3 regions of the Cellulomonas wangleii genome follow, and region 1 is predicted to be linked to each of the others. Evidence: riboswitches for the same ligand, from Rfam matches in the RefSeq annotation. Region 1 holds a riboswitch; each other region holds the start of a gene.
What was found. Region 1 has a riboswitch for thiamine pyrophosphate ahead of thiM (hydroxyethylthiazole kinase). Riboswitches for the same ligand answer to the same signal wherever they lie in the genome.
Positions count from the first base shown of each region.

Region 2: linked by a shared signal. The riboswitch ahead of KG103_RS15335 (ABC transporter permease) and the one ahead of thiM (hydroxyethylthiazole kinase) in region 1 are both predicted to bind thiamine pyrophosphate.
Region 3: linked by a shared signal. The riboswitch ahead of KG103_RS01100 (thiamine ABC transporter substrate-binding protein) and the one ahead of thiM (hydroxyethylthiazole kinase) in region 1 are both predicted to bind thiamine pyrophosphate.

Region 1 is NZ_CP074405.1:1,780,749-1,787,695, reverse strand. Features, by position in the region: gene KG103_RS08235 (HAD family hydrolase) at 1-127, opposite strand, end outside; gene thiD (bifunctional hydroxymethylpyrimidine kinase/phosphomethylpyrimidine kinase) at 190-1,695, opposite strand; gene KG103_RS08225 (thiamine phosphate synthase) at 1,692-2,363, opposite strand; gene thiM (hydroxyethylthiazole kinase) at 2,360-3,190, opposite strand; TPP riboswitch at 3,182-3,280, opposite strand; gene KG103_RS08215 (TrpB-like pyridoxal phosphate-dependent enzyme) at 3,477-4,781, shown strand; gene KG103_RS08210 (hypothetical protein) at 4,850-5,362, opposite strand; gene KG103_RS08205 (ExeM/NucH family extracellular endonuclease) at 5,505-6,947, opposite strand, start outside.
Region 2 is NZ_CP074405.1:3,324,602-3,331,548, reverse strand. Features, by position in the region: gene KG103_RS15340 (FAD-dependent oxidoreductase) at 1-2,111, shown strand, start outside; TPP riboswitch at 2,233-2,326, shown strand; gene KG103_RS15335 (ABC transporter permease) at 2,805-3,581, shown strand; gene KG103_RS15330 (ABC transporter substrate-binding protein) at 3,674-4,654, shown strand; gene KG103_RS15325 (ABC transporter ATP-binding protein) at 4,651-5,352, shown strand; gene KG103_RS15320 (septum formation family protein) at 5,321-5,872, opposite strand; gene KG103_RS15315 (sugar phosphate isomerase/epimerase family protein) at 5,961-6,914, opposite strand; gene KG103_RS15310 (Gfo/Idh/MocA family protein) at 6,911-6,947, opposite strand, start outside.
Region 3 is NZ_CP074405.1:241,523-248,469, forward strand. Features, by position in the region: gene KG103_RS01075 (Na+/H+ antiporter subunit D) at 1-669, shown strand, start outside; gene KG103_RS01080 (Na+/H+ antiporter subunit E) at 666-1,241, shown strand; gene KG103_RS01085 (monovalent cation/H+ antiporter complex subunit F) at 1,238-1,750, shown strand; gene mnhG (monovalent cation/H(+) antiporter subunit G) at 1,747-2,130, shown strand; gene KG103_RS01095 (DUF4235 domain-containing protein) at 2,158-2,430, opposite strand; TPP riboswitch at 2,507-2,628, shown strand; gene KG103_RS01100 (thiamine ABC transporter substrate-binding protein) at 2,708-3,850, shown strand; gene KG103_RS01105 (ABC transporter permease) at 3,853-5,628, shown strand; gene KG103_RS01110 (ABC transporter ATP-binding protein) at 5,625-6,695, shown strand; gene KG103_RS01115 (SRPBCC family protein) at 6,753-6,947, shown strand, end outside.

The DNA.
Region 1 (6,947 bases):
GGGGCGGCACACCCACCTCCCCGGCGACCTGCACCCACGCGCGCGTCTCGTCCACGAGCGTCTCGCCGACGTCGAACACGACGGCGCGCACGTCGGCCCACCGCGGACGCGGAGTCAGGTCATCCACGGCGGACACCCTGCCAGGCCCGTGGCACCCCCGTCACCCGTCCGGCGCCGCCTCGTCCCGCGTCACCCGACGGGCGCGAGCGGGCGCGCACGCACCTGGTCGAAGAAGGCGACCTCGTGCGCGCACGACGCCGCGTACGCGGCGAGCATGCGTGCGCGGGTCACCGCACCCACCTCACGCGCGGCGGCGTCGGCGAGGTCGGAGGCACGGTCGGCCGCCGCCGCGAAGGCGGGGTCCCCGTAGGTGGCGACCCAGTCGCCGTACGGGTGCGCACCCAGGTGGCCCGCGCGCGCCAGGATGCGCGCGCCCAGGTCCGCGTACAGGACGTAGCACGGCAGCACCGCGGCGACGACCTCGGCGTACGACCCCGTCGCGGCGACCGCCAGCAGGTGGTCGACATAGGCGGTGGTCGCAGGGCTCGCCGGACCGGACCTGCCGCTGCCGGTGAGCCGCTCCTCGTGCAGCCGGGCCTCGACGTCGAGGCACCGCGCCGCGCCCTGCGCGAAGAACACCTGGGCCGCGGGGCCGGGCGCGAGCTGGCTCGCCCGGGCGAGCACCCGGGAGTACTGCGCGAGGTACAGCGCGTCCTGGTGCAGGTAGGCCTCGAAGTCGTCCACGGGCAGCGTCCCGTCGGCCAGCCCGCGCACGAACGGCAGGTCGTCGCACGCGCCGCGCAGTCCGGCCGCCCGCTCCCACGCGTCGACGCTGAACGGGCGCGCACCCAGTGTCGGCGCGTGGTGCAGGTGGTCGACAGGCCCCCGCCCCGACCCGACCGCGAGGGCCTCGCCGGCGGCGATGGCGCCGGTGAGCCACTCCTTCGCCTCCCGGGCCGCCGCCACCCAGTCGGGCCGTCGTGGGCGCAGCGCCGCGACGGCGGCCGACAGCGAGCAGCCCGTGCCGTGCGTGCTGGTCGTGCGCACGCGCGCCCCGCCGAGCTCGGTCACCGTCGTCGGACCGACGACCGCGTCCGGGCTCGCGTCCCCGGCGAGGTGGCCGCCCTTGAGCAGCACCGTCACGCCCGACCGGTGCGCGAGCCGCCGGGCCTGGTCGACCGCGCCCGGCCACGTCGTCGCGGCGGGCTCACCGAGCAGCACGCCGAGCTCAGGCAGGTTCGGCGTCACCAGGTCCGCGAGCGCGACCAGCCGCCGCACGGCGTCCTCGGCGTCCGCGTCGAGCAACCGGTCCCCGCTGCTCGCGACCATGACGGGGTCGAGAACAACGACCGGGGGCCGGGTGCGGGCCAGCCAGGCGGCGACCTCGTCGGCCACGGCGCGCGTGCCGAGCATGCCGATCTTCACCGCGTCCACCACGACGTCGTCGCTCACGGCGTCGAGCTGGGCGCGCAGGAAGTCGACGCCGGGGACGTGCACCTCCCGCACCCCGTGCGTGTTCTGCGCGACGAGCGCGGTCACCACGGCCATGCCGTACGCGCCGTGCGCGGCGAACGACTTCAGGTCGGCGTGGACACCGGCACCGCCCGTCGGGTCGGTGCCCGCGACCGACAGCACGCGCACGCGGCTGCCCGTGAGGCGCGCGCCGGTCGCGGGCGCGGCCGGTGCGGCGCTCACCGGGCCACCGCCGGCGCCGCGGCGCGGTCCCATGCCTCGACCAGCCGCGCGGCGGCCCCACCGGGGTCCGTGGCACCGCACACGGCGCCGACGACGGCCATGGCGTGCACCCCGGCAGCGCGCAGCGCCGGTGCGTCCGCCGCGCCGAGGCCGCCGATGGCCACGACGGGACGACCGCCGGACGCGACGACCGCCGCTCGCGCCCCGGCGACCCCGATCGCCGGCCCCGCCTCGGGCTTGGTGGGCGTGAGCCGCAGGGGACCCGACCCCAGGTAGTCGGCGCCCGCGACCGCCCGGACGTGCTCGGGCAGTGCCGCCGAGGCGCCCACCAGGGCGTCCGGACCGAGCAGCGCGCGCGCGTCGTCGACCTCGAGGTCACGCCTCCCCACGTGCACACCGTCGACGTGGGCGCCGCGCGCCCGCGCCGCGAGCGCGACGTCGACGCGGTCGTCCACGACGAGCACCGCGGGACCCGCGAGGCGCAGCGCGTCGGCCACCGAGACGGTCAGCGCGACGAGCTCACGGGCGGTCGCCCGCTTGGCGCGCACCTGGACGGTGCCGACACCGGCACGGACCGCAGCGCCCGCGACGTCCGCGGGACGGTGTCCGGCACGTCCGCACACGTCGGCGTCCAGGACGAGGTAGATGCCCGCGGGCAGCGCGCTCATGCCGGCACGCCGATCCGCTGCGCGGCCGCGACGCGGCACGCGAGGTCGTCCGGGGTCAGCAGGTACAGCTCGTCGAGGAGCCCGACCTGGAACGACGCGGGGCCGCGCGCGTCGATCACCGCGCGCTCGGCGGCGAGCCCCAGGGCCGCCGACGCCGCGACGGCCGCGGTCAGCGGCGGCGCGACCGACGTGAAGGCCGCGACGAGACCGCCCAGCGCGCACCCGGACCCGGTGATCGTCGTCAGGAGCCGGTCACCGACCGCGAGCCGCACGTGCGTGATGCCGTCGGTGACGAGGTCGACCGGCCCGGACACCGCGACGACCCCGCCGGTGCGCCGCGCGAGGGCGTCGGCGGCGTCGGCGCTGGTGTCGACGTCGTCGCGCGCGTCGACACCGCGACCGGCGGAGACGAAGCCCGCGAGCGCGCGGACCTCGCTGGCGTTGCCGCGCACCACGGCCGGACGCTCGCCGAGCAGGTGGCCGGCCAGCCGCGTCCGGACCGACAGGACACCGACCGCGACCGGGTCGAGCACCCACGGCACACCAGCCCCCGCGGCAGCCGCGACCGTCGGGGCGAGGCACGCACGCTGGTCCGGCCCCGGCGTCCCGAGGTTGACCAGGACGGCGCCCGCGGCGCCCGCGAGCTCCTCGGCCTCCCCCGGCACGCTCGCCATCGCGGGGGACGCGCCGATCGCGAGCAGCGCGTTGGCGACGAGGTTCGTCGTGACCTCGTTCGTCAGGCACTGCACGAGCGGGGTACGCCGTCGCAGCTCGTCGAGGGCCGCGCCACATGCGGCGGCGAGGTCGGTGGGCAGGGCAGACGTCATGGCGGACATCCCTTCGCTCGTACGAACGAGATCAGGTTCGACGGGTGTGATCTCAGCCCTGCTCGGTACAGGGCACCCCGTGTCTCGCCGCCGACCCTAGCCCGCCGGCGGTGACGCTGCCGAGAGCAGGTCTCGCCCTGCGGACGCCTCGATGCCTCACCCGCCCGGGGGCCCCGGGCAGGTGAGGCCGCCGCTACGCTCACGGGTGCGGGTCGCCGGCGCCCCCGGGTGCCGTGCGCGGTCCGCGCCGACCAGCGCGCGTGCGCGCCAGAACCTGCGAGGCGACATGACCCCCGACACCACCCGACCCGCGCCGCTGACCGACCCGGTCGGCACCGTGGTGCCGTCCGCCGTGCCGACGCACTGGTACAACCTGGCAGCGGACCTGCCCGAGCCGTGCCCGCCGGCGCTGCATCCCGGCACGCGCGAGCCGCTCACCCCGGACGACCTGGCGCCGCTGTTCCCGATGGCGCTCATCGCGCAGGAGGTCTCGACCGAGCGCTGGGTGGAGGTCCCGCAGACGGTCCGCGAGATCTACGCACTGTGGCGGCCGTCCCCGCTGGTGCGCGCCCTGCGGCTCGAGCGGGCGCTGGGCACGCCGGCGAAGATCTACTACAAGTACGAGGGCGGCTCCCCCGCCGGCTCGCACAAGCCCAACACGGCGGTCGCGCAGGCGTACTACAACGCGGTCGAGGGCATCACCCGGCTGACGACGGAGACGGGCGCCGGGCAGTGGGGCGCGTCGCTGTCGATGGCGTGCGCGCTGCTGGGCCTCGACCTCGAGGTGTGGCAGGTACGGGCGTCCTACGACGCCAAGCCGTACCGCCGCATGCAGATGGAGACGTACGGCGCGACGTGCCACCCGTCGCCGTCGGACCTCACCGAGGCGGGGCGGGCGATGCTCGCGGCCGACCCGACGACGACCGGGTCGCTCGGCATGGCGATCAGCGAGGCGGTCGAGGTCGCGGCGCAGGACCCGAACGCGCACTACGCACTGGGCTCGGTGCTCAACCACGTGCTGCTGCACCAGAGCGTCATCGGGCAGGAGGCCCTCGCGCAGCTCGACGAGATCGGCGAGCGTGCGGACGTCGTGTTCGGGTGCGCGGGCGGCGGGTCCAACCTGGGCGGGCTGAGCTTCCCGTTCCTGGGGCGCAACCTGCGCGACGGGACGACGACCCGGGTCGTCGCGTGCGAGCCGGCCGCGTGCCCGTCGATGACGCAGGGCGAGTACCGCTACGACTTCGGTGACGTCGCGGGCCTGACCCCGCTGCTGAAGATGCACACGCTCGGCAAGGACTTCGTGCCGCCGCCGATCCACGCGGGCGGGCTGCGCTACCACGGCATGGCACCGATGGTGTCGCACGCCTACGCGCTGGGTCTCATGGAGGCAATCGCGGTGGAGCAGGACGACGCGTTCGCGGCGGGCATCGAGTTCGCGCGCGCCGAGGGCATCATCCCCGCGCCGGAGTCGACGCACGCCGTGGCCGGGGCCATCGCGCACGCCCGGGCGGCGACGACCGACGAGACGATCGTCATCGGCCTGTCCGGCAACGGCGTGCTGGACCTGCCCGCGTACCACGACTACGTCTGACCGGACGCGGTGCGCGGGCCGGCGACGACCCGGCCCGCGCAGCACCCGTCCGCGTCGGGCGCCCGACGTCAGGCCGGAGGGCTCGCGGCGCGGGCGCGGGCGATGTGCCCGCGCACCGCGTCCAGGTCCGCGTCCGTGAAGAGCGCGCGCGGCAGGACGAGCCACCCGTGCGGCGGGTGGGTCCACAGCGCCACTGCCGCACCGCGCACACGGACACCGCCGAAGGCGCTCCAGCGGGTCTGCGCCGCACCACGCGGGGAGGTCGTGCACAGGGCGGTCTCCCCCACCTCGACGGTGAAGGGCCCCGGGGGCGTCAACCCGACCACGCGACGCATGGCATGACGTGTGACCACGATCAGGACCACCGGCATGAGCGACACCACGACCAGCAACGTGATCCAGTCGGCGGGCCCGAGCCGGAACTCGTGGGCACCGAGCTGCAGCGCCGTGACCCCGAGCACGAGCACCCCGCCCCGGATGCGCGTCTCGCGTGACCGCAGCACGACGGCCGCGGCGTCGTGCGCCATGTCACGTCGCAGCTCCTCGGTCACGGTGAGCGTCCGTACGCCGGCATCCTGCATGGCGCACATCGTGGCAGCGCGCCCGGCCCGACGGAGCGGTATCGCCGCGGTTCACCCGACCGCCGGACCCAGCACCCGGCGAGCCCGGGAAGACCACGAGGGCCCGGCCGGACGACGCCGACCGGGCCCTCGTGCGCGTCCGTCAGCCGCGGACCGTGACCGTGCGGCTCGTGCCGCCCGCGACGTTCGCCGCGTCGTCCGGCACGAACACCGCGGTCAGGCGGTGCGTCCCGCTGCCGAGGTCGCGCGGGACGGTCCCGATCGCCAGGCCGAGCACCACGTCCGCGCTTGCCACGACGCGCTCACCCTCGCGCAGCTCGACACGGCCCGCCGGGAGCCGGGCGGTGTCGAGACCCACGGTCGCGACCCACACAGACGGGACCAGCCGCGGGAACGGCGACTGGACGACGGACAGCGACGTGGTGCTGGTCGCCTGCTCGACGGTCACGGTCACCGGGGCGGACTGCGAGCCCGCCACGGCGTCCGTGCCGGCGTACCGCGCGACGACCTCGTAGGTGCCGACGGGCGTGTCCCCCGGCAGCGTGAGCACCGCCCGCCCGCCACGCAGCGACGCCGTGCCGAGCACGTCGTCCCCGGCGACGAACTGCACCGACCCGGTGACCGGGCCCGGCGACGTCACGACGGCCGTGAGCCGGACGCGGGTGCCGCGCGTGCCGAACACCTGCGTGTCCGGCGACGCGCTGAGCGCCGTGGTCGACGCCTCGCCGGCGTCCTCGACCGTGAACGGCACCGAGGCGGTCGTGCCGCTCGGTGACGCGACGACCGTGAGCGTGTGCTCACCCGCCCCGAGATCTGCCGGGACGGTGACCGTCACCTGCGCCGACGCGTCCGGCCCGTCGCCCCGCACCAGCGGGAACGTACCGAGCGACACCTCACCGAGGAGCACCTCGACCGACGTGTTCTCGGGCGCCCCCAGGCTGGTGAGGTTGATGCCGCCGACCGTGAAGGTGAGCTCGTCCCCGGGCGCCACCGGCTCGGTGAGCGCCGGCACCTCGACGGCCCGCTCCGCGAAGTCCGGCGCGATGCCCGGGTGCGCCTGCAGGTACGCGATCCAGGCGTCCCGGTCGATGAGACCGGAGTCGGCCGTGCGGGCGCCCTCGGCGAGCACCCGGAAGTTGTCCCCGCCCTGGGCGAGGAACGAGAACGTCCCGATGCGGTACTCGGCCCCGAGGTCGATCGGCGCGCCGTCGACCGTGACCGACGTGATCCGGTCGCCGAGCTCGCGCGAGGCGTCGTACGTGTAGGTGACGTTATCGGACAGCCCCAGCTGCAGGTACGGGCGGCTCGGGATGGAGCCGTCCGCGTTGGTCTGCCACTGCTGCTCCAGCATCGTCACGACCTGGGCACCCGTGAGCGTGGTGGTCCAGAGGTTGTTGACGAACGGGAGCACCGCGTTGGCCTCGGCGTAGGTCACCGTGCCGTCGGGGGCGTGGAGCAGCTCGGCGCGCATGCCGCCCGGGTTGACGACGCCGATCTGGGCGCCGCCACGCTCGGGCGAGGCGAGCGTGTCGAGGAGGGCCTCCGCGACGAGCGAGCCGAGGGCCGACTCGCGGCTGCGGTCGTC
Region 2 (6,947 bases), 1.5 Mb from region 1:
AGCCGCGGACCCTGCGTGTGGCGGGCCACGACGTGCCGGTCGTCACCGCGACCACCGTCGTGGTCGGCACCGGCTCGGCCGGGTACTGCGCGGCCGCGCGGCTGGTGCAGCTCGGCCACGACGACGTCGTCATGGTCGCCGACAAGGTGAACGCGGGGGCGTCGCGCAACGCGGGCTCGGACAAGCAGACGTACTACAAGCTGACGCTGTCCGGCGGTGACGACGACTCCGTGCGCGAGATGGCGCAGACGTTGTTCAGCGGCGGTGCGATGGACGGCGACAACGCGCTGGCCGAGGCCGCCCTGTCGGCGCGCGCGTTCCTGCACCTGGTGGACCTGGGGGTGCCGTTCCCGCAGAACCGGTTCGGGGAGTTCATCGGCTACAAGACCGACCACGACCCGCGGCGGCGCGCCACGTCCGTCGGCCCGTACACGAGCCGGACCATGGTCGAGCGGCTCGAGGCGAGGGTCCGCGCGGACGGCACACCGGTGCTCGACGGCTGCCGCGTCGTCGACGTCGTCACGGTGCCCGACCCCGACGCCGGGCCGGGCGCGCGCCGGGTCGCCGGCCTGCTCGTCCTGCGCACCGACGTGCCGCACGACGGCGCGGCGAGCCCGTGGCTGCTGCTGCGCTGCACCAACCTCGTGTACGCCACCGGCGGCCCGGCGGGGATGTACGCGACGCGCGTGTTCCCGCACGGGCAGTGGGGTGCATCCGGGGCGGCGTACCGCGCGGGCGTGCACGGCAAGAACCTCACCGAGTGGCAGTTCGGGCTCGCGTCGACCAGGCCGCGGTGGAACGTCTCGGGCACGTACATGCAGGTCGTCCCGCGCTTCGTGTCCACCGACGCGGACGGCGGCGACGAGCGCGAGTTCCTCACCGAGGCGGTCGAGGACTACGGGCGCCTGCTGACCCTCGTGTTCCTCAAGGGCTACCAGTGGCCCTTCGACATCCGCAAGGCGCGCGACGGGTCGTCCCTGATCGACCTGCTGGTGCACCGCGAGACCGTGCTGCGCGGGCGCCGGGTCTTCCTCGACTTCCGCCGCAACCCCGTGCGCGACGACTTCGACGCCACCGCGATGAGCCCCGAGGCGTACGGGTACCTGGAGCGGGCCGGGGTGCTGGGCGGCACGCCGATCGAGCGGCTGCGGCGCATGAACGAGCCCGCGTACCGGTTCTACCTCGAGCGCAACCCCCAGGTGGACCTGGAGACCGACCTCCTCGAGGTGGACGTCTGCGCGCAGCACAACAACGGCGGCCTCGTCGTGGACGCCTGGTGGGAGTCGAACGTCAGCGGCCTGTTCCCCGTCGGCGAGGCGGCCGGGGCGCACGGCGTGTACCGCCCGGGCGGGGCCGCGCTCAACAGCGGCCAGGTGGGGGCGACGCGGGCCGCGCAGCTCGTCGCTGCGCGCCGCGACAGCCCGCCGCTCGACGACGCGGCGTTCGCGGCGGCGGCCGCGCCCGTGCTCGGCGCCGCGCTCGACCTGACGGTCCGTGCGACCGGCCGGGCCGCGGCCGGCGTCCCCGACAACACCGGTGACCTGCTGCGCGACGTGCAGGTGCTCATGAGCCGCGACGCCGGGCCGGTGCGCTCGGCCGCGTCCGTCCACGCCGCGCTCGAGCAGGTGCACGCCTGGCTCACCGGCTACCGCGACCTGGTCACCGCCGACCCCGGCTCCCGGCGGTCCGTCGACCGGACGTTCCTGGTCCGCGACGTGCTGACCAGCGCGTACGTGTACCTGTCGGCGATGGCCGACTACCTGGCGCACGGCGGGCGGTCCCGCGGGTCGGTGCTGTACACCGACCCCGACGGGGAGCTGCCGCTGGCCGGGCCGGACGGTGAGCCGCTCGACCTGCCGGAGCTGTACCGGTTCCGGCTCGACGCGGGCGCCCTGGACGGCGAGATCCAGGAGACGGCCTGGGTCCCGCCGGGTGGGGCGTCACCCGTCACCGACGACGGCCGGGCCTGGGCGCCGGTGGCGCCGCGCGACGCCGACGACCCCGCGGGGCTGCCGGTCTTCCGGTGGCGACCGCGGCGTCCCGTGCCGGAGGACGACGACTTCTTCGAGAACGTCTGGCGGGAGTTCCGCGAGCACGGCAACGTGCCCTGATGCGTCCGTCGCCGCGTCGGGTGCGACCCCGTCCGGGAGGTCCCGGGCGGGGTCGTCGGCGTGCGCGGCCACAGTGCGGACGCCTGCGGACGAACCGGACGTCCGGGGGTAGCGTCGGCGGCGTCGTGACACGGGGTGCCGCATCCGCGGCTGAGATCACACCCGTCGAACCTGATCTAGGTCGCACTAGCGAAGGGATGTCGCGCATGTCTCCCATGCGTCCGCTGCCGTCCGCCCATCTGCACCCGCACGCCCTGCACCCGCACGGCCTGCCCGGCGTGCGAGCACGGCGAGGTCCCGGGGCCGGCTGACCCGCCCACGCCGGCCCGCGTGACGTCACGCGGGCGGGCGTCGTCGTGCCCGTCCCGTACCGCCGCGCGCGGTGGGCGGCGCACGCCTCCGCGCACGTCCTGCCGCCCGCGTCGTCGTGGCGGGGGTGACGCGCGCCTGGAGGCGGTGCCGTCGCGCCCGCACCGACCCACCGGAGACACCCGTGCCCGCAGCACCCGCCGGTCCGACCCCGGCTGCACCGACCCGCACGGCCCCGACCCGCACGGCCCCGACCGCGGACGGGGCCACGCCGTGACCCGGGCCTCGGGCCGCCGGACGGGTGGTTGGCGCGCGTGGTGCAGCCTGGGCGCCGTCCTCGTGGCGTGGGCCGCCGCCAGTGCGACGGGTGCGGTCGACCCCCGGGTGCTGCCCGGACCGGTCGACGTCGCGCGCGCCGCGGCCGACCTGGTGGCCACCGGGACGCTGCTGCCCGCGCTCGCGGTCAGCGTGGGCCGTCTCGCGGCGGGTGCGCTCCTCGGCACGGGGGCCGGGCTGGTCCTCGGGCTCGTCGCCGGGCTGTCGCCGATCGGCCACGACGTCGTCGACCGGCCCCTGCAGGCCGTGCGGGCCGTGCCGTTCACCGCCCTGACCCCGCTGCTGGTCGTGTGGTGGGGGCTGGGTGAGACGCCCAAGGTGCTGCTCGTCGTGCTGGCGAGCGCCGTGCCCGTGTACGTCGCGACCGTCACCGGGGCCCGGAGCGTCGACTCCCGCCTGCGGGAGGTCGCGGCGGCGCAGGGCGTGGGCCGGTGGGTCACCGTGCGGCGCGTCGTGCTGCCCGGCGCGCTGCCCTCGGTGCTCGCCGGCGTGCGGCTCGCCCTGGGCACCGGCTGGGTCGCGGTGATCGTCGCCGAGCAGGTCGCCACCGACCGCGGGGTCGGGGCGCTGCTCACCGACGCCCGGACGTGGGCGCGCACCGACGTCGTCCTCGTCTGCGTCGCGCTGTACGCGGTGCTCGGCCTGGTCACCGACGCCCTGGTGCGCGGTGTGGAGCACCGGGCGCTGCACTGGCGTGCTCCCGGGCCCGTCGCCCGGGCCGTCGCCCCCACCCCTGCCGTCCCGGCGTCCGACGCCCCCGGCGGGCCCCCGCCGGCCCGGCATCCCCTGCCACCCGCCCGACCCCCGACCCAGGAGCCCGCATGACACCGCGCCCCCGTCCCCGCCGTGCACCGCGCGGAGCCGTCCCGTGCCGCACCCGGTCACGCCCCCGTCCGCCCGGCGCGTCCGCGTCGGCCGTGGTCGCGGTGCTCGCGCTGGCGGGCTGCGCCGCGGCGGGCGCTGGGTCCGGAGGGTCGTCCGCGCCCACCGGCGCACCCGCCACCACCCTGCGCGTCGGTCCGCTGTCGACGCAGAACCTGCTGACGCTCGCGGTCGACGACGGCCTGGCCGCCCAGCACCTGGCGGACGTCGGCGTCGACCTGGCGGTGTCCCCGTCGTTCCCGGCCTTCGCCCCCGCCGCCGAGGCGCTCGCGGCGGGCCACGTCGACGTCGTCTCCGGCTCCACCACGGCCGTGGTCGCCGCGCTCGCCGGCACACCCGACCTCGTCGTGGTGGCCGTCGAGCACGACGCGGGCGACACCCAGGGCATCGTCGCCCACGGTGACGTCACGGACGTGGCCGGCCTGGCCGGGCGCTCCGTCGCGGTGAACCGCGGCGGCACGGGGGAGTACCTGCTGCGGCTCGCGCTGCGGGAGGCGGGGCTGACGCCCGAGGACGTCACGGTCGAGCACCTCGCGCCGCCGGACGCCGCGAGCGCCTTCGCCGCCGGGCGCGTCGACGCGTGGGCGACGTGGGACCAGTACCTCGTGGGCGCGCAGGCGCTGCCGGGGGTGCGGACCGTCGCGCTCGCGCGCGACCTGGGGTCGGACAACCGGACCGTGCACGTCACGACCCGCGACGTCGTCGAGCGGCACCCGGCGGCCGTGGCCGCGCTGTACGACGCCCTGGTCGCGGAGGCCGACGCGCTGCGGGCCGACCCGGCGCGCCGGGCCGGGGCGTACCGGGCGTCGGGTGCGGACGCGCAGGTCGCGGCCGCGCTCGGCGCGCTGGAGACGCCGGACGTCCGGCCGGCCGACGACGGCTTCGCCGCCGAGCTGGCGCGCGTCGCCGCGCTCTACGTCGAGGAGGGGATGATTCCGGGCGCGGTCGACGTCACGGGCGTCGCCGTCGACGCGACGCGGCTCATCCGTGCCGAGGACGGCGGGGTGCGGCCGTGAGCGTGCGGGCGCGCGGGCTGCGGCGGGGGTTCGGCGGTCGGGACGTCCTGGCGGGCCTCGACCTCGACGTGCCCGCGGGCGCGTGCGTGGCGGTCGTCGGGCGCAGCGGGGGCGGCAAGTCCACGCTGCTGCGCGCGCTGGCGGGCCTGGACCCGGGCGCGCGGGCCGACCACCTGGAGGTGGCGGACCCCACGGCCGTCGTGTTCCAGGAGCCGCGGCTGCTGCCGTGGGAGCCGGTGTGGCGCAACGTCCTGCTCGGCCCGGGCCCGGTGCCGCGCGCGTCGGACCGGCCGCGGGCGCTCGCCGCGCTCGTCGAGGTCGGCCTCGCGCACCTGGCCGACGCGTGGCCGCTGACGCTGTCCGGCGGGGAGGCGCAGCGCGTCGCGCTGGCCCGCGCGCTGCACCGCGAGCCGCGCGTGCTGCTGCTGGACGAGCCGTTCGGTGCGCTCGACGCCCTCACCCGTCTCGGTGCGCACGCGCTGCTGCGGGAGGTGCGGGCGGCGCGGCCGGTGGCCACGGTGCTGGTCACGCACGACGTGGACGAGGCGCTCGCCCTCGCGGACGAGGTCCGCGTGCTCGACGGCGGCCGGCTGACCGCCGCCGTCGAGCCCGGGTCGTGCGACGCCCGCGGGGTCCTGCTGGAGCGGCTGGGGGTGCCGCGGCCGGTCAGAGGGCCGAGTCGCGCATGCTCCCCGTGAGCCCGCCCTCGAGGTGCACGACGAGGCACTGGACCACGTCGTCGCCCTGCGCCCAGCTCTCCGGGGTGGGGGAGAGGTAGGTGTAGTCGAGCGTGGACTCCTCGTACGACGTCCCGACGAACCCGGCGAACGCGTCGTAGCAGAACTGGTCGGCGTGCGTCGGCGTCTCGGCCTCGGCGTCCGCGGCCAGCGCCAGGTCGCTCTCGTGCTGCTCCTGGGTGAGGGTCGTCTCGGCGTAGATCTCGGCGTCGTGCTGCTCGGCGCACGGCACGGTCGGCAGTGCCGCGAACTCGGTGGCCTCCTCCGACTCCGCGAGGTAGTTGAGGCAGTCGCCCACCTGCAGCGAGAAGACGTCGGCCTCGGCGGAGGCCGTGATCTCGCCGCCGGGCTCGTCGCGCTGGGCGGCCTCGGGGCTGTCGCCCAGGACGGCGTCGACGACGGTGCCGCAGCCGGACAGGGCCACGGTGAGGGCGAGAGCGAGGGCGGGGACGGCGGTCGTGCGCCGGGTACGGAAGGTCACGGCGAGCAGTGAAGCAGCCCGACCCCTGCGGCCGTGATCGTGTCGGATCTCGATCCGGTGACGATCCTGTGAGTGCGCCGCGCGGCGGTCACAGGTGCGGCAGGACGTACCGCACGTGCCGCTCCGCCATCGTGCCGAGCGTCCGCTCGGGCGGCGCCGCCCAGACCTCCTCGTGGAAGATCTCGACCTCCACGTCGCCGGTGTAGCCGGCGTCGCGCACCCACCGGGTGATCGTCGCGAAGTCCACGTAGCCGTCGCCCACGTGCCCGCGGGAGAGCAGCGGGTCGGCCGCGAGCGGCAGCACCCAGTCGCACACCTGGTACCCGGCGAGGCGCCCCTCGGCTCCCGCGCGGGCGATCTGCCGCTGCAGGTCCGGGTCCCACCACACGTGGTACGTGTCCACCACGACGCCGACCACGTCGGGGTCGAACGGGGCCGCGAGGTCGAGCGCCTGGCCGAGCGTCGAGATCACGGCGCGGTCCGCCGCGAACACCGGGTGCAGCGGCTCCAGCACGAGTCGCACGCCGTGCGCGGCCGCGTACGGGGCGAGCTCGGCGATGCGGTCGGCGACGCGCCGACGGGTCGCGACGACGTCGCGGGCCGGGTCGTCGGGACCGTCGGCGGCCGGGGTACCCGCGGGGTAGGGGAGCGCCGGGCCGCCCGGGCCGGACGCGGCGGGCAGGCCGCCGACGACCAGGACGAGCTCGTGCGTGCCGAGCGTCGCGGCCTCCCGGATCGCGAGCCGGTTGTCGTCGAGGGCGACGCGGGCGGCGTCGTCGTCGGCCGTCGTGAGGAAGCCGCCGCGGCACAGCGACGAGACGCGCAGCCCGTGGTCGGCGACGACCTTCGCCGCGACGTCGGCGCCGACCTCCTGCACGCGGTCGCGCCACACGCCGATGGACGACAGCCCGGCGTCGGCGGCGGCGGCCGCCGCCTGCGGCAGGGTCAGGTGCTTGGTGGTCGCGGTGTTGAGCGACAGGCGGGCCAGGTCCGGGCGGCGCCCGGCGGCCGGCTCGCCGACCGGGGCGACGGGCGTGCTCACAGCGTGATCTCGGGGACGTCGAGCCGACGGCCC
Region 3 (6,947 bases), 1.5 Mb from region 1:
GGCTACATGGTGTTCGGGGTCGCGCTGGGCAGCGTGCTCGGCTGGACCGCGGCCATCTACTACGTCGTGCACCACATCACCGTGCAGACGGCCCTGTTCCTCGTCGTCGGCCTGATCGAACGCTTCGGCGGGACCACGTCGCTCGACCGGCTGGGCGGGCTCGCCAAGATGACGCCGGTGCTGGCCGTGCTGTTCTTCGTGCCCGCGATGAACCTCGGCGGCATCCCGCCGTTCTCCGGGTTCCTCGGCAAGGTCGGGCTGCTCGAGGCGGGTGTCGCGCTCGGGACCCCGCTGGGGTACGCCCTGGTCGTCGGGTCGGTCGTCACCTCGCTGCTCACCCTGTACGCGCTGATCAAGGCGTGGAACAAGGCGTTCTGGCAGAGCCCGCCGGAGGAGCTGCCGGCCAACCACGTGCCCGCGCACATGGTGGTCCCCACGGCGACCCTGGTCGTCGTCAGCCTGGCGCTCACCGTCTTCGCCGGACCGCTGTACGCGTACACGGGCCGGGCCGCCCAGACCCTCGCGGACCGCTCGCCGTACATCGAGGCGGTGCTGCCCGACGGGGAGCGCGGCGAGGGCGAGTCGCAGCGCGCGGCCGAGGACTCGGAGGTCGACGAGGACGTGGTGCCCGCGACGCAGGACGCCGAGAGCGGCGGGGGTGACCGGTGAGCCTGCACCCGCGCCGCGCCGGCTGGCGCTTCCAGTGGGCCACCGTCCTGTGGCTCACCGTCGTGTGGGTCCTGCTGTGGGGCCAGGTCACCTGGGGCAACGTCGTCAACGGCGTGCTGCTGGGCCTGCTGGTCACCGCCGGCCTGCGCATGACGCGCGTCGAGTTCCGCGGCCGCGTCCACCCCGTCGGGCTGCTCGTGCTGCTGGGCCGGTTCGCGCTCGACCTGGTCCGCGCGTCGTTCGAGGTCAGCCTGGTCGCGCTGCGGCCGCGGCACACCCCGCGCGGTGCGGTGATCTGCGTGCAGCTGCGCAGCCACTCGGACCTGTACCTCACGCTGACCGCCGAGCTCGTCTCGCTGGTCCCCGGCTCGATCATCGTCGAGGCGCACCGACTCACGGGGCGGCTGTACGTGCACGTCCTGGACGTCGAGACCAGCGGTGGTGTCGAGAAGGCGCGGCAGAACGTGCTCGACCAGGAGGCGCGGCTGCTGCGCGCGCTCGCGTCCGACGAGGAGCTCGCGGAGGCGGGGCTGCAGCGCTCGCGCCGCGCGGGGGAGGTGACGTCCCGGTGAACGTGTTCGACGTCGTCGTCGGCGTCTGCGGCGTCCTGCTGACGCTCGGCGCGCTGCTCGCGATCGTGCGGGCCGAGAAGGGCCCGTCGATGCTCGACCGCACGGTCGCGCTCGACATCGTCGTCACGACGATGATCGCCGCGATCGCCCTGTACGCGGCCTACTACCGGCGCGCCGACGTCGTTCCGCTGCTCGTGGTGCTGTCCCTCGTGGGCTTCGTCGGGTCGGTCACCGTCGCGCGGTTCGCCGCCGTCGAGCCCGAGGGCGAGGGGCGCGTGCGCACGCGCGAGGAGGTCGCCGCCGAGGAGGCCGAGAAGCGCCGCCTCGAGCAGGAGGAGGAGCAGGCGCGCCGCCGCCGGCGTCGCGCCGCCGAGGACGCCGCCGCGGACGGGGCGGGCGCGCGCGAGCCCGCGGTCCACGAGGCCGTGGCCCCGAGCGCCCGCGAGACCGTCGAGAAGGAACCGGACCCCGAGCACCACGGCGGCCCGGCCGACGAGGAGACGCGATGAGCCAGGACACGTGGGGCACCGTGGCGGACGTCGCCTCGATCGTCTGCCTGCTGGGCGGCGCGTTCTTCGCGTTCGCCGCCGGGGTCGGCGCCCTGCGCTTCCCCGACCTGCTGTCGCGCATGCACGCCGGCACCAAGCCGCAGGTGCTCGGGCTGATCCTCGTGCTGATCGGCCTGGCGCTGCGCCTGCGCGAGGGCGGGGCCGTGTGGGCCCTGGTGCTCGTCGCGATCTTCCAGATGCTCACCGCACCCGTCGCCGCGCACATGGTCGGCCGGGCGGGCTTCCGCACCGGCAAGGTCCGCAACGACCTGCTGGTGGTCGACGAGCTGTCGCGCGACCTCGGGGAGACGCGCCCCGGCCGGACGCCCGGGGACGACTGAGCGGTCCCCGGGCGTCGCGGCAGCGGGTCAGCGCCGGGCGGCGCGCCCGGCGAGCTTCGCGGCGCCGCGCGTCGCCAGCACGCGCGACAGCGAGATCGCGGCACCGCTGATCGCGGCCGCGGTCGCGACCTCGCCGAACTTGATGTCGGGCTCCGTGGAGTCCGGCGACGGCGGCTTGTGCCCCTTGGTCCTGGTCCAGACCGCGTCGATCAGCTTCTGGACCGCCCACGCGGCGACGAGGGTGACCCCCGCGCCCACGATCTTCGCGGTCATCGACTGCTTGTTCCCGTCGTCCGACATGTTCTCCTCCGTCGTCGTCGCCTGCAGGGACGCTACCCGGGATCCGGCCGGCGCACAGGTCGGGGCTAGGATCGTCCGCGAACGACAGGGGAGCGTCGGTCGCCGGTGACGGTGGCAGGACGCTGAGAGTGCGGACCACCGCAGACCCTCGAACCTGATCCGGGTGATACCGGCGTAGGGAGTCGGGCTTGTCTCTCCTCCCGTGGTGTCGTCCGTGCGGCGATCGCCGTGGGACGGCGGCGCGGGACCCCTCCGACGACGACGGAGGACCACACGCATGACCACCCCCCGGGCGCGCAGCCCTCAGCACGGCAGCCCTCAGCACGGCACGACCCGGCGCCGCACCACCCCGGCCCGGCGCGCGGCGGCGGGCCTCGTCGCCACCGCCGGCCTCGTCGCGCTGACGGCCTGCTCCGCCGTCGGCAGTGGCGCGGCGGACGACCCGACGGACGGCGCCGGCACCGTCACGCTGGTGACGCACGAGTCCTTCGCGCTGTCCGACGGTCTGCTCGAGCAGTTCGAGGAGGAGTCGGGGCTGCGCGTCGAGGTGGTGCAGCAGGCCGACGCGGGCGCCCTGGTGAACCAGCTGGTGCTCACCAAGGACGCCCCGCTGGGTGACCTGGTGTTCGGCATCGACAACGCGTTCGCGTCGCGCGCGCTCGACGAGGGCGTCCTGGTGCCGGCCGAGCTCACGGCCCCGGCGGCGCAGGACGCCGCCGCGTACGCGGTGCCGGGCGACGACGCCGGCGCGCTGACCGCGGTGGACCTCGGTGACGTCTGCCTCAACGTCGACACGGCCTGGTTCGCGGAGCGGGGCGTCCCGGAGCCCACGACGCTCGAGTCGCTGCTGGACCCGGCGTACCGCGACCTCGTCGTGGTGCCGGACCCCGTCACGTCGTCCCCGGGGCTGGCGTTCCTGCTCGCCACCGTCGGGGCGTTCGGCGAGGACGGCTGGGCGGACTACTGGGCGGGCCTGCGGGACAACGGCCTGCAGGTGGCCGACGGGTGGTCCGAGGCGTACTACACCGACTTCACCGCCGGCGGCGGTGAGGGACCGCGGCCCGTCGTGCTGTCCTACGCGTCGTCGCCGCCGTTCACGGTGCCCGACGGTGCCGACGCCCCAACCACCCGCGCGCTGCTCGACACGTGCTTCCGCCAGGTGGAGTACGCGGGTGTGCTGGCGGGTGCCGCCAACCCGGAGGGTGCCGCGGCGCTGCTCGACTTCCTGCTCTCGGACGACGTCCAGGCGGACATCCCGGGGTCGATGTACATGTACCCCGTGAGCTCGACGGTCGAGCTGCCGCAGGAGTGGGCCGCGTGGGCCCCGCTGGCCGACGACCCCTTCGAGGTCGCACCCGCCGACGTCACCGCGCACCGCGAGCAGTGGCTCGCCACGTGGTCCGACACGGTGATCGGCTGACCGTGCCCGTCCCCGCCGCGGCGCTCGCCGTCGACCCCGCCGACCCGCACCCGGGCCCCCGCCCCGGTGCCGGGCCGGCGGGTGACGGCGCGCCGCGGCGACGCGGACCGCGCACCGGGTGGGGCGTCCGCGTGGCGTGGGCCGTGGCGGCCTGCCTGCCTCTGCTCTTCCTCGCGGTGTTCTTCGTGTGGCCCGTCGCGGAGATCGTCGGGCGGGGGTTCGTCGCCGACGGGCGCCTCGACCTGACCGGGTTCGGTGACGTGCTCACCCGCCCGCGGACGTGGCGCGTGGTCGGGCAGACGCTCGCGCAGGCCGGGCTGGGGACCCTGGGCGCGGTGCTGCTGGGCGTGCCGGGCGCGTACCTGCTGTACCGCTGCCGGTTCCCCGGGCGCGGGGCGCTGCGCGCGTTCGTCACGGTGCCGTTCGTGCTGCCCACGGTCGTGGTCGGCGTCGCCTTCCGCTCGCTGCTGGTGGACGGCGGCCTGCTGGGCGGGCTGGGCCTGGACGGCTCGTTCGCGGCGATCGTCCTGGCGCTGGTGTTCTTCAACTACGCGGTGGTGGTGCGCACGGTCGGTGGCCTGTGGGAGCGGCTCGACCCGCGGGCCGAGCAGGCGGCCCGGGCGCTCGGCGCCTCGCCGTGGCGCGTGCTGCGGACGGTGACGCTGCCGGCGCTGGGCCCCGCGATCGCCTCCGCGGCGTCCCTGGTGTTCCTGTTCTGCGCGACCGCGTTCGGCACGGTCCTGGTGCTGGGCGGGCGCCGGTACGGCACGGTCGAGACCGAGATCTGGATCCAGACCACGCAGTTCCTCGACCTGCGTGCCGCCGCCGTGCTGTCCGTCGTGCAGCTCGTCGTGGTCGTGGCGGCGCTCGCCCTGGCCGGGCGCGCCCGCGCCCGCACCGAGGCGGCCCCCACCCTCGGCGGTACCGCGGCGGACGCCCGCCCCGTGCGGCTGCGCGACCCGATCGACGCCGTCGCGGTCGCCGTCACTGCGCTCACCGTCGCCGGGTTGCTCGCGCTGCCGCTGGTGCACCTCGTCGTGCGCTCGCTGCGCACCCCGCGCGGCTGGGGCCTGGACAACTACGCCGCGCTGGCCGTGCCGCAGGACACGCTGGCCGTCAGCGCGTGGCAGGCCGCCGGGACGTCGGTGCGCACCGCCGTCGACGCCACCGTGCTCGCCCTGGTGGTCGGCGGGCTCGTGGCCCTGCTCGTGTCGCGCCGCCCGCGGCGCACCGCCGCCCGCCGGGCCGTCGCCGGGCTGGACGCGCTGTTCATGCTGCCGCTCGGGGTGTCGGCCGTGACCGTCGGCTTCGGGTTCCTGGTGTCGATGGACGCACCGCTGGGGCTGCCCGTGGACCTGCGGACCAGCCCCGTGCTGGTCGCGGTGGCGCAGGCCGTCGTCGCCGTGCCCCTGGTGGTGCGCACCGTGCTGCCCGTGCTGCGTGCCGTGGACCCGCGGCAGCGTGAGGTCGCCGCGACCCTGGGTGCCGCACCCGGACGGGTGCTGCGGACGGTGGACCTGGCGGTCGCGCTGCGGGCCGTCGGTCTGGCGCTCGGGTTCGCGTTCGCCGCGTCGCTGGGCGAGTTCGGTGCCACGTCGTTCCTGGCGCGGCCGCAGGACCCGACGCTGCCCGTCGTGATCTTCCGGCTGCTGGGGCGCCCCGGGGCCGAGAACTACGGCGCCGCACTGGCGGCGTCGGTGCTGCTCGCCGCCCTGACGGCGAGCATCGTGGCGGTGTGCGAGCGGCTGCGCCGCCCCGGGACCGGAGGTGCGTGGTGAGCGACGGGCTGCAGGTCGCGGAGGTCGTCGTGCGGTACCCCGGGGCGGCGGCCGAGGCCGTCGCGGGGGTGGACCTGAGCGTGCCGACCGGGGAGGTCGTCGCGCTGCTGGGACCCTCCGGCTGCGGCAAGTCCTCGCTGCTGCGCGCGGTGGCGGGGCTCGAGCCGCTGTCCGGGGGTGACGTGGCCTGGGACGGCGTCTCCGTGGTGGACGTCCCGGTGCACCGGCGCGGGTTCGGCCTGCTGTTCCAGGACGGCCAGCTCTTCGCGCACCGCGACGTCACGGGCAACGTCGCCTACGGGCTGCCGGCCACGGTGCGGCGGGACCGTGCCGCCCGCGAGGCCCGGGTGGCCGAGCTGCTCGACCTCGTCGGGCTGCCCGGCACGCAGCGCCGCGCCGTGGGCACGCTGTCCGGCGGTGAGCGGCAGCGGGTCGCGCTCGCGCGCGCGCTCGCCCCCCGGCCCCGGCTGCTGCTGCTCGACGAGCCGCTGTCCGCACTGGACCGTGCGCTGCGCGAGCGCCTCGCCGCGGACCTGCGCGCGGTGCTGACGGCGACCGCGACGACGGCCCTGTTCGTCACGCACGACCAGGACGAGGCGTTCGCCGTGGCCGACCGGGTGGCCGTCATGGCCGCGGGCCGGCTGCTGCAGGTCGCCGCGCCCGCCGAGCTGTGGGCGCGGCCCGCGTCCCGGGACGTCGCGCGGTTCCTCGGCTACGAGGCGTTCGTGGCCGTGCCCGGCCCCGGTACCGGCGCGCCGCCGGCCGTGCGGGCCCTCGTCTCCGCGGTCGACGCGGCGGGGACGGCGCCGGTGCGCGCCGGGGGTGTGCTGGCGCTGGCGGCCGGGGCGTTCGTCGTCGCGCCCGACGTCGGGGGTGACGCGCGCACCGCCGACGTCACCGGCACCGTGCACGCGCTGCGCTCGCGCCGCGGACGCACCGAGGTCGTGGTCGACGTCGACGGCGTCGGACGCGTCAGCGCGCTCGCACCGGCGGGGTGGACGTGCCCCCCGGGGGTGCGTATCGCCCTGCACGCCGACGCCGCTGCGGTCGCCGGGCTCCCGGGCTAACGTCGGAGCCACCGGGCACCGCAGCCCGGCGCACCGAGAGCAACGAGGTGGCCGCCCATGGAGCTCCAGCCGCGTGAGGTCGTGTCGGTCGACGTCCACGCCCCCGCCGACACCGTCTGGGAGCACCTGCGGGACCCGCGCCTGATCCGGCGGTGGTTCGGCTGGGACTATGACGGCCTGGACGCGGAGATCGCCCAGACCTTCCGCGACGAGGCGCGGGAGCACCACCACGGTGGCTCCACGCGCTCCCTG